Linked DNA regions of Pyrobaculum calidifontis JCM 11548. Each later gene encodes a partner of the first gene's protein in a complex. Links are inferred from orthologs where the notes say so. Each region holds a gene or a part of one and is shown in the gene's direction. Other genes may lie near its edges.

Region 1 (3,388 bases):
TGAACAAGCAGGATGTTTGTATCTTCGTGGAAGTGTTTTATGAAGGCTCTTAGCTCGTCTCTACCGGCGTGAGCGCTGAAGTCAAACCACTCAATTCTCGCCTCGACCTTTATGGTGGCGCCTTCTACCACGGCATGCCCTTTGCTCAAGATTTCGAACCCAGGCGTATTCGGAGCTTGAAACGATGGCAGAAAGATTCCGTTTTTCTTGTTGGCGGCAAGCCGCTTGAAGTAAAACAAGGCGGCTCCCCCCTTTAGCATGCCAGCTGGCGCTATGATTATCGAGGGCTCCTCTGCCGCGCCTTTTCTCACATAGGCGTTTGGCACCTCTATAGCTACCTCAAGCGCCTTCTTGTAAAGTGCCGGATCTCTGACCAAGTGCAGATATCTGCCAATTATCTGGTTAATCTGGCGCGCGAGCCCATCTATGTATATTGGGTAACTATCAAGCTTATTTTTTACTAATGTCAACAGTATTTCTTGGGCTCTTCCAAGGGCGAAGGAGGGTATCAGCACTGTGCCGCCGCCCTCCACTACCTCCCTCACCGCATTTACGAACTCCGTCTCCATCTTGTCTCTAGGCGGATGCGTCGAGGAGGCGTATGTGGCCTCCATAACTACCACGTCTGGGTTCTTTGGTATATTGTACAAGTCGGCCCCCCTCAGCAGATTTGTATCAGACAAGTTAAAATCGCCGGTGAATACCACCGTCGCCCCCTCGACCTCTATAACGCCTATCGCGCTCCCCGGCACGTGGCCTGCGTTATACGTCGTCAACACGGCGTCTCTGCCGATTTCCACCGGCTCGCCATATGTGAGAGGAAAGGCGCTAGACATGACCTCTCTCACCTCTTCTTGGGTGTATGGGAGGTAGTAGCCGGAGAGCTTTATCGCGTCTGCATACATGAGGTCTGAAAGTTCCATAGTCAAAGGCGTGGCATAAAGCGGCGTCTTTGTCGTCACGTAAAGCGTTGGCACACCCCCACTGTGGTCTAGGTGTGCGTGGCTTAAAAAAACTGCAGTAAGATCGCGGGGACGTACGTGAAGTGGGAAAACAGGCCTTCCTTCTGCGTCAAAATTTACGCCGTAGTCTAACAGTATGCCATTGTAGGCCGTCCTTATGAGTACAGCAAGCCTGCCCACTTCGCCAGCGCCGCCAAGGAGTCGCAAAATCACGACGTGGTGGAGGCAAGGGGTAAAATATTTTTTAGAACTAGTAGGGGCGCCTGTGGAAGAGATCGACAAGGCGATAAAGAGGATAATAGAGATCCATGAGAGGATAATAAGACACTTGGATGAGTTAAACCAAGCGTTGCGTAAGTCGGCTAAGAAAACGACGTGATAAACTTTATATATAGTACGCACCGTGTCGGCTATGCCGTTTACTGCGTCAGCACAACCGCGCAAACAAAGGCTGAGTCTATACGCCGCGCCGCTCCACCTTAGGCGAAAACTGTTAAACGCAAAACTATCGCCTGAGCTTCAGAAGAAGCTGGGCGTGAAAAGGTTGCCAGTAAGACGGGGAGATACCGTGTTAATAATGCGGGGAGATTTCAAGGGCGTGACAGGCAAAGTTGTCAAAGTGGATTTGAAGAGGGTGAGAATCTTCGTGGAAGGCGCTACTAGGACCAATAGCAGGGGGCAGACGGTCTACTATCCAATACACCCATCCAAGGTAATGATCGTAGACGTAGATCTGTCGGACAAAGCAAGGCAAAAACTTATAGAGAGGAGGAAGAGGGGCCAGCATGGTTCATCTTAGAAAGTCGCTGGCGCCATATTGGTGGCCAATACCCAGAAAAGCCGGTGGAGTCTGGGCCGTAAGGCCATCAACGGGGCCACATAGTTTGGAATACTCTCTTCCGTTGGCAGTTGTAGTAAGGGATGTACTGCGATATGCAAAAACGCTACGCGAGGCGAGGTACATAATTTCGAGAGGGTACATAAAGGTAGACGGGGTCGTAAGAAAAGACTATAAATTCCCCATAGGGCTCATGGACGTAGTTGAAATAGTGCCAACTGGCGAGATTTATAGAGTGGTGCCAGACGAGGCCAAGTACTACGACTTGAAACCCATACCGTCCAGCGAGGCGGCTCTAAAGCCGCTACGTGTAGAAGGTAAAACCGCCGTAAGCGGCGGCAGAATTCAGCTACACTTTCACGACGGCCGCAACCTGATACTACCGCCCGACGTAGGCCGCCAGATAAAGACCTTTGACACTGTGGTGTACGATTTGGAAAACAAGGCGATTAAGACTCATTTGCCGCTGAGGCTGGGCCAGCTCGCCGTAGTAACTCACGGTGGCAACATAGGATTTGTGGGCCAGTTTTTTGAAGTGGTGTGGACGCTTAAAAGACGTCAATCCGTTGTGGCTCTTAGAAAAGGCGAGGAGGTAAGAAGAACGATCTTAGACTACATAATGGTGATTGGGACAGAAGCCCCAGTAGTAAAAATAAGCTAATCCGCTGGCGGCTGTTGTTCTTCGACGTAGGTCTGCGCCATCTTTTTCGAGAGGAGCTTCTCCTCTGTCTTCCAGAAAATGTCGCCGTAGTAGTCAAGTGTCTTCTCAATATCTGGGGCGCTCACGGCTATAGGCTCGTAAATCTTGACCACGTTGCCTTCCACGACCCACCCTTCCACGATTCCGCCAGACACCCAGTCAAATTTCGCAGATATCACATATCTACGCTCAAACGTTGCCGTTCTTACCCTTATGTACACTGTGGCAACTCCAAACTCCGTGAAGAACTTGGAGACTACCTCCCTATAGCGCTCCCCCGCTCTTGGAGCTGGGACGCGCTCGACGTAAATTACGTCGTCGCGTTTTAAGTCCTCTTCTAAAAGCCTTAGCAATGCGGTTACCGGCTGGCCGCTTCGCTCAATTTTCATAGATGGATTTGCTAAGCCACGTATTAAATGTTAACGCTTTATATGAAGCCAGCAGGCCACGTAGTGGCCCCTCTTTACTTCCACGAGGGGCGGCTCTTCTTTGTCGCACTCGCCCTTTATCATATATGGGCAACGTGGGTGGAATCTACACCCAGTCGGCGGATTGACTAGACTTGGCGGCTCTCCCGGCGGGACTTTACGTATTTTAAGCCTGTTCGTGGGATCTGGATCTGGCAACGCCTCTATGAGCGCCTGAGTGTAGGGGTGAAGAGGCTCCTTTATCACATCTCTAAACGGCCCGTATTCCACCGCCTTACCTGCGTACATTACTAGTAGTTTATCCGCCAAGTACTTGGCCGTGGCTATGTCGTGAGTGATGTACATCATGGCTATGTTGTACTTCGACTGAAGAGACCGTATTAGGGAAAGTATCTCAGCTCTGATAGAGACGTCTAGCATAGACACGGGCTCGTCTGCCACAATGAACCTCGGCCTAGTA
Region 2 (3,169 bases), 1.2 Mb from region 1 along the record:
TCTTTGCCATTGCGTGGTTCTTAATAGGCGCCGTGACCGGCCTCGCGGGGGTGTACATGGCCATGTTCTTCCCCATGACTGAGGAGCTGGGCTGGCTGAGGCTCGCCCTTGTCTTCGTCGCATCTGTGGTGGGCGGTCTCTCCAACATATTCGGCGGCCTCTTAGGCGGATACGTGGTGGGACTTAGCACAGTGCTAGGCGCAGCATATATCCTGGCCCCCCTCAACGTGCCCATAGAGTTTCAGTTGATCATACCCTTCTCCATCGTCATTGTCATTCTGCTATTCATGCCTCAGGGACTTGTCTCACTCTTAACCAAGCGGGGGAGGTGATATGTTTCTCCAAATTGATGTATTTATAAGAGAGACGGTCGCCATAGCGGCTATATACGCTATATACGTCCTCAGCCTCAACTTAGAGGTGGGGTACCTGGGCCTGCCGCAGTTTGGCAAAGTCATGTTCTTGGCGCTGGGGGCCTTCGCCGTTGGGGGAATTGCCACTAAGGTTGCGCTCCTCCTATACGGCGGCCTTATACAGAGCAGACTTGGGATAAACCCCCTGGCAAACCTCGACGCGTACTGCACCGCCTATCAGTACCAGGCGGCCGATGTGATAAAGGGGATCTTCCTCTCCAATCCCCTGGAGGCTGTGGCGTTCTTCCTTATGGCTCTCATCATAGCCGCCGCGTTGGCGGGGGTGTTCGGCGTAGTGATGAGTTGGCCGGCCATAAGGCTCCGCGAGGACTACCTAGGCATTCTCCTCTTGGTGAGCGCCGAGACTATTAGAGTAATAACCACCTACACCCCCCAGTTGGCCTGCGGGGTCTTCGGTGCCGTGGTGCCGGATCCCTTTGTGTGGATGGGGGAGCTCAGGCCCTGGGGGTACGCCCTCGTCGTCGTCTTGCTCCTCGTGTTGACCTTCTTCGTGGCGGAGAGGCTGGGCAACTCTCCCTTTGGCAGAGCGCTTAGGGCTATCCGCGACGCAGAGACGGCGGCTGCGGTATTTGGAAAAGACATAGTCCGCTTTAGGGTTAGAGTTTTGGCGGTCGCCTCGGCGCTCAGCGGCGTGGCCGGCGCCCTCCTGGCTTTCTACAACAACTTCGTAAACATGGGCCAGTTTGTCCCACTCTACACCTTCTACGCTTGGCTCATGTTGATCATTGGGGGCAGCGGCAACAACGTGGGCGCGCTAGTTGGGGTAGGCATATACTACGCCGCGGATAGGTTGTTGAGCTTGTACAAGGAGGGGATTAGGCAGGTGGTCAACGTGGACCCCGTCTTCTTCCAGTACATGGTCTTCGGCATAGTCGTCATCTTGGTGCTAATGTTTATGCCGCAGGGCGTCGTGGCGGAGCGGCCTGTGAAGACGCTGAAGCGGAGGAGGCTCGAGGAGCTCCGCAGAGAGGCGGCCTAAAGTTTATATATTGGGTTATTTCTAGGGGGCCATGGCGGTGACGATTGACCCAAAGACGTTCTACGCCAACCCTCTGCCGGGGAAGCCGTTCTACGTCAGATTCGAGGTGCCGAGCGACGTGGCTGAGAAGGCGCTGGAGATACTTTCAATTGCGAGGCAGACGGGGAAGATCAAAAAGGGGACTAACGAGACTACTAAAGCCGTGGAGCGCGGCCTTGCGAAACTTGTGTTAATTGCCGAGGACGTGGACCCCCCCGAGGTTGTTGCCCACCTCCCGCTTCTCTGCGAGGAGAAGAAGGTGCCCTACGTCTATGTGCCGTCTAAGGAGAAGTTGGGAAAGGCGGCTGGGATAAACGTGGCCGCCGCGGCCGCGGTGGTAATTGAGGCAGGCCAAGCTGCAGGAGAGCTGGAGGCGCTGGTAAACAAGATCAACGAGATTAGGGCAAAACACGGGCTAAACGCCATCCCGGTCAGACGCTAATTTTTCCCTCACATTTTTACTGCAACTGTCGTTTTGGCGACACTCCACTTGCGAGGAGTACAAAGTGTATAGCTTGTGGCTGATATACATCTACCGATTCACGCCTCGGCGCGTCAACCGGTACTACGGGTATAACGAGGAGAAGTGTACTACTTTGAAGTTTTGGCTTTTTTCTTTCTTACCCATGCAAGTTTTCTGGGGTTTCTCCCGTACTTGACTGCGCTTACGAAGCATTTTCTGCTGCAGAATCTCTGTACTGTGCCGTCGCTTCTTACGTACATTATGCCGTAGCCTGGGGGTATGTCGGCGCCGCAGAAGGAGCACTTGTGGATCTTCATCTTGCCGTAATTCTCCTGGCTTCTCTTTCGGTTTCTCTTAGCATTACAATGTCGCCGAGGCGTACTGGGCCTTTTACGTTTCTAGTGAGTACTCTGCCCTTGTCTCTCCCCTCTAGTACTCTGATCTTCACTTGTGTTACTTCGCCTGCCACGCCTGTCCTCCCCAGTATCTGTACCACTAGCCCGGCTACTGCATCCTCGTATGGCGAGAACTTTACCTCCTCAGCCATAGGCGGCCGTTTGCACGAGTTTTTAAAGTTTTATAAGTGGGAATTACTCGCCTTTGTGGACCCTCTACAGCCTGCTAGGGAGGAGTTTGGGAGAGTGGTGGCCGAGGTGGCGAAGCGGCTTGGCATTGGCGAAGTGCCCGAGGTGGAGAGGGCGAAGAGGTTTGGCTACTTCACTGCGCGTTTCCACAAGTACAAGGTGGATCCCGGGCAGTTGAAGGCGGCGGCGGAGGGGGACTGGGGGCTTGAGTATCTGCAGTGGGTCTCTGCAGATGGCTTGTACCTCAACGCGGAGTTGAACGTGGCCAGGCTGGCCGGGCTTGTGTTCGACGCAGTGGCTGAAATGGGCAGGCGTTATGGGTCAGACGTATGTCCAGGGGGGTCCTTCCTCGTGGAGCACACCTCTGCCAACCCCGTCCACCCTCTGCACATTGGCCATGGGAGAAACGCCATTTTGGGCGACTCGCTGGCGCGGCTTTTGAAGTTCTGCGGCGCTAAGGTGGAGACGCACTTCTACGTCGACGACTGCGGCGTCCAGGTGATGTACGCAGCGATTGGCTACCGCGCCGTTAGGAAGGAGGCGGCGGAGGCCGTGGCTCGGGGGGCTAAGCCGGACTTAGTGGTGGGCTACATATACTCTGCCACAAACGCCGTGGCGGAGATAAATAGACTGAAGAAGGAGCTGACGGCGGCGGGGGAGGAGGAGAAGA
Region 3 (3,198 bases), 1.5 Mb from region 1 along the record:
TCAAATTGGGACTACTCACGAGGAGTGGGCGGCGGAGAACTTGGAGAAGCCGGGCAAGGCGGCTGTGAGGCGGTACGACAAGGTGTACCCCTACATGGTTGAGGTGTTGAGGAGGGGGGACGTGGACGCCATTATCTTGGACAGGTCTATCGCCACGGCGCTTGTGAGGAAGTTCCCCGACTTGAAGATCTCCTTCGAGATCCCCGGCACTGCTGGCTACATCTCCGTGGCTATGCCCAAGTGCGCGCAGGACTTGAAGCTGGTGGTGGACCAGGTCATTGAGAACCTCATGCAGACGGGGAGGCTTGACGAGATTTTCCAGCGCAACTTCGAGCTGTTTCTCCAGTCGTAAAAATTTTTAAAGGAGGCCCTTTTTCCCCTTCGTGCCTTCTACAAAGCCGCCTAAGGAGAGGCCCTATGGGAAGAGCAAAATTAGGTGTCTCAGGTGTGGGACGCGGGAGGCTGTGATTAGGAAGTACGGCCTGTACCTCTGTAGGAGGTGTTTTAGAGAGGTGGCGCCCGTCTTGGGGTTTAAGAAGTACTACTAAAGTTTTTAAAGTGGGCTTTCCCGGGGGCCTATGGTAATGTTGGACCTCCTTTCCAACGCCCTCACGGCGATTAAAAACGCGGAGGCCATGGGCAAGAGGCAGGTGGTGATTTGGCCAGTCAACAAGTTGATATACTACACGCTGAGGGTGTTACAGAGGTACGGCTATGTGGGCGAGATTGAGTACATAGACGATGGGAGGGGTGGGAAGTACGTGGTTCAGCTTCTCGGCAAGATCAACGACATCGGCGCAATTAGGCCCCGCTTCCCGGTGAAGTACAGAGAGATCGTGGAGTGGGAACAGAAGTACCTCCCAGCGAGGCAGATCGGCATCTTGGTGATTTCTACGAGCCAGGGAGTGATGTCGCACTTGGAGGCAAAGGAGAAGAAGATTGGCGGCGTCCTTTTGGCCTACGTCTACTAGGGCCGCCTTTTGCGGCTTTAAGTTTAAATAGGGGGCGTAGTTTGGTAGTCGTGCCTAGGAGGGAGCTTCCTCAGCCACTTAAGAGGCTTTTGAGGCTGAGGTTACAAATGAAGCGGAGGAAGCCGGAGTTTGTCCGGATTGACCAGTGGAGGTACAAGCGTATTGAGGACAGCGGGTGGAGGAATCAGAGGACTTTAGACAACAAGATTAGGAGGAAGTGGAAGGGGTGGCCGAAGCCCGTGGAGGTGGGCTACAGGAAGCCGGCCGCCGTGCGCGGCCTTCACCCAAGCGGCTTTGTGGAAGTCCTTGTCCACAGGCCTGAGGACCTCGCGGGTCTGGACCCCAAGGTGCACGCGGTGAGGATTGGGAGGACTGTGGGGCTTAGGAAGAGGCTGGAGATTGTGAAAAAGGCGAGGGAGCTGGGGTTCTACGTGCTTAACCCCGGCAAAGAGGTGGTGGAGTTGTTGAAGAAAGAGTTAAATACTGCTCAGCCTCAGCAGTAGCCATGGTCGACGTTAAGAGGCTGGCTGCGGAGATCCTCGGCGTTGGGGTTAGCCGGGTGAAAATTTCGCCAGAGGCCGTCGGCAGGCTGGAGGAGGTGGTGACAAAGGACGACGTGCGGGCGCTTATAGACGAGGGCCTTATCTGGGCTGAGCCTGAGAAGGGCAACTCTAGGGGCCGTTGGAGGGAGTTGCACGAGAAGAAGAAGAAGGGTAGGAGGAGGGGCCAGGGCAGTAGGAAGGGGAGGAGGCTGGACGAGGAGGAGGCTTGGGTTAACAAGATGCGGGTCATGCGCAGGTTTTTAAACACTTTGAAGAGGCAGGGGAAGCTGGACCCCGCCACGTGGCGCCAGTTGTATAGAATGGTTAAGGGCAACTACTTCCGCGACCTTAGACACCTTAAGACGTACATAAATGAGCACAAGCTGACGAAGGAGCCTGTGAAGTAACATGGCGAGGGGGGCTAGGTATAAGGTCCCGTTTCGGCGGAGGAGGGAGGGAGTTACGAACTATAGGAAGAGGAGGAAGCTCCTCCTCTCGAGGAAGCCCCGCCTAGTGGTCCGCAAGACCAATAAGCACCTAATTGCGCAGATAGTTATCGCGAGGCCGCATGGCGATGAGACAGTGGTGGGACTTGACACACGTGTCCTCTCCAAGTTCGGCTGGAAGGGCGACGAGAACAACACCTCTGCGGCATACCTGCTCGGCCTAATAGTGGGGTACAAGGCAAGGGCCAAGGGCATCAAAGAGGCTATATTAGACATAGGTCTCCACAGGCCTACGCCTGGGGCTAGAGTCTTCGCAGTCATGAAAGGCGTAATCGACGCAGGGGTGGAGGTGCCACATGGAGAGGAGGTGGTGCCAAGCGAGGAGAGGATAAGGGGAGAGCACGTGGCCGAGTACGCCAAGAGGCTTAAAGAGGAGGCGCCCGAGGCGTATAAGGCCAGGTTTAGCCGGTATCTACAACGCGGCTTGCCGCCGGAGGAGTTGCCGAGCCACTTCGAGGAGGTGAAAAAGAAGATTGTTGAGTACTACGAGCAGAAGTTGGCCAAGGCTGTCGCCCGTTAAATATTTTAACGCGTCTGCTTATTCTCTTGAGTGCCGCCGGAGTGCCGCAGATGTGCGGGCCGATGAAAGGCGGTTCCCCGGCTTTTATGCGGAAAAATTTATTAAGAGCGTAGTACCACTGCCCAGGCCCCGGTAGCTCAGCCCGGTCGGACAGCGTCAGCTGGGCCAAAGCGCCCGCCTCGTAGGCACTCTGCCGAGACAGCGGGAGGTCCCGGGTTCGAATCCCGGCCGGGGCTCCACCGTTTTACATCGACATCGTTACGACGGTAAGCTTAAATGCGCCTAGCTTTGGGGGTCTGTGGACGTGTTGGACACTTTGACGGAGTACGTGGCGTGGGTTTCGCAGCGGCACGTCAACCCTCTGGGGAATCTATACGGTGGATATATGCTCCACTGGCTGGTGGACGCCGGGTCTATTACTGCCATGAAGTTCGCCGAGGGCAACGTTGTGTTGGGGTTTTTGGATAAGACGCATTTTGTCTCCCCGGTGAGGCTGGGCGACTTGGTGACTTACAGGGGGTGGGTGGTCAATGTGCGGAGGAGTAGCATGGGGGTCCTTGTGGAGGCGTACGTCTCTAGGGGCGGCGAGGCGCGTTTAGCCACAGTTGGCAGGATGGTCTTTGTGAAAGTGGATGGGGAGGGGAGGCCCGTCCCCGTCG

What was found. The genes of interacting proteins can lie anywhere in the genome.
Region 2: rplX (region 1) and rpl7ae share a complex: the UniProt entries of both Methanocaldococcus jannaschii proteins name them as parts of the 50S ribosomal subunit. The link is inferred for Pyrobaculum calidifontis JCM 11548 from one-to-one orthologs.
Region 3: rplX (region 1) and PCAL_RS00915 share a complex: the UniProt entries of both Methanocaldococcus jannaschii proteins name them as parts of the 50S ribosomal subunit. The link is inferred for Pyrobaculum calidifontis JCM 11548 from one-to-one orthologs.

Annotation. Positions count from the first base shown.
Region 1 is NC_009073.1:1,624,144-1,627,531, reverse strand. The notes cover bases 289-3,067. They hold rplX (50S ribosomal protein L24), read left to right. Parts: upstream 289-1,374; coding sequence 1,375-1,761; downstream 1,762-3,067. Other genes in these bases: PCAL_RS09225 (ABC transporter ATP-binding protein), read right to left, coding at 2,920-3,067; PCAL_RS09230 (hypothetical protein), read right to left, coding at 2,458-2,889; PCAL_RS09235 (30S ribosomal protein S4e), read left to right, coding at 1,748-2,461; PCAL_RS09245 (MBL fold metallo-hydrolase), read right to left, coding at 289-1,175. Also shown: more of PCAL_RS09245, read right to left, coding at 1-288; more of PCAL_RS09225, read right to left, coding at 3,068-3,388. UniProt on the Methanocaldococcus jannaschii protein: One of two assembly initiator proteins, it binds directly to the 5'-end of the 23S rRNA, where it nucleates assembly of the 50S subunit. Located at the polypeptide exit tunnel on the outside of the subunit.
Region 2 is NC_009073.1:424,157-427,325, reverse strand. Bases 305-3,169 are described here. They hold rpl7ae (50S ribosomal protein L7Ae), read left to right. Parts: upstream 305-1,444; coding sequence 1,445-1,894; downstream 1,895-3,169. Other genes in these bases: PCAL_RS02385 (arginine--tRNA ligase), read left to right, coding at 2,518-3,169; PCAL_RS02390 (30S ribosomal protein S28e), read right to left, coding at 2,229-2,462; PCAL_RS02395 (50S ribosomal protein L24e), read right to left, coding at 2,044-2,232; PCAL_RS02405 (branched-chain amino acid ABC transporter permease), read left to right, coding at 334-1,413; PCAL_RS02410 (branched-chain amino acid ABC transporter permease), read left to right, coding at 305-332. In the rest of the region: more of PCAL_RS02410, read left to right, coding at 1-304. UniProt on the Methanocaldococcus jannaschii protein: Multifunctional RNA-binding protein that recognizes the K-turn motif in ribosomal RNA, the RNA component of RNase P, box H/ACA, box C/D and box C'/D' sRNAs.
Region 3 is NC_009073.1:168,184-171,381, reverse strand. What follows is about bases 305-3,198. They hold PCAL_RS00915 (50S ribosomal protein L19e), read left to right. Parts: upstream 305-1,476; coding sequence 1,477-1,920; downstream 1,921-3,198. Other genes in these bases: PCAL_RS00900 (acyl-CoA thioesterase), read left to right, coding at 2,838-3,198; PCAL_RS00910 (50S ribosomal protein L18), read left to right, coding at 1,922-2,539; PCAL_RS00920 (50S ribosomal protein L32e), read left to right, coding at 1,013-1,474; PCAL_RS00925 (30S ribosomal protein S8), read left to right, coding at 579-971; PCAL_RS00930 (30S ribosomal protein S14), read left to right, coding at 384-548. In the rest of the region: more of PCAL_RS00935, read left to right, coding at 1-304. UniProt on the Methanocaldococcus jannaschii protein: Binds to the 23S rRNA.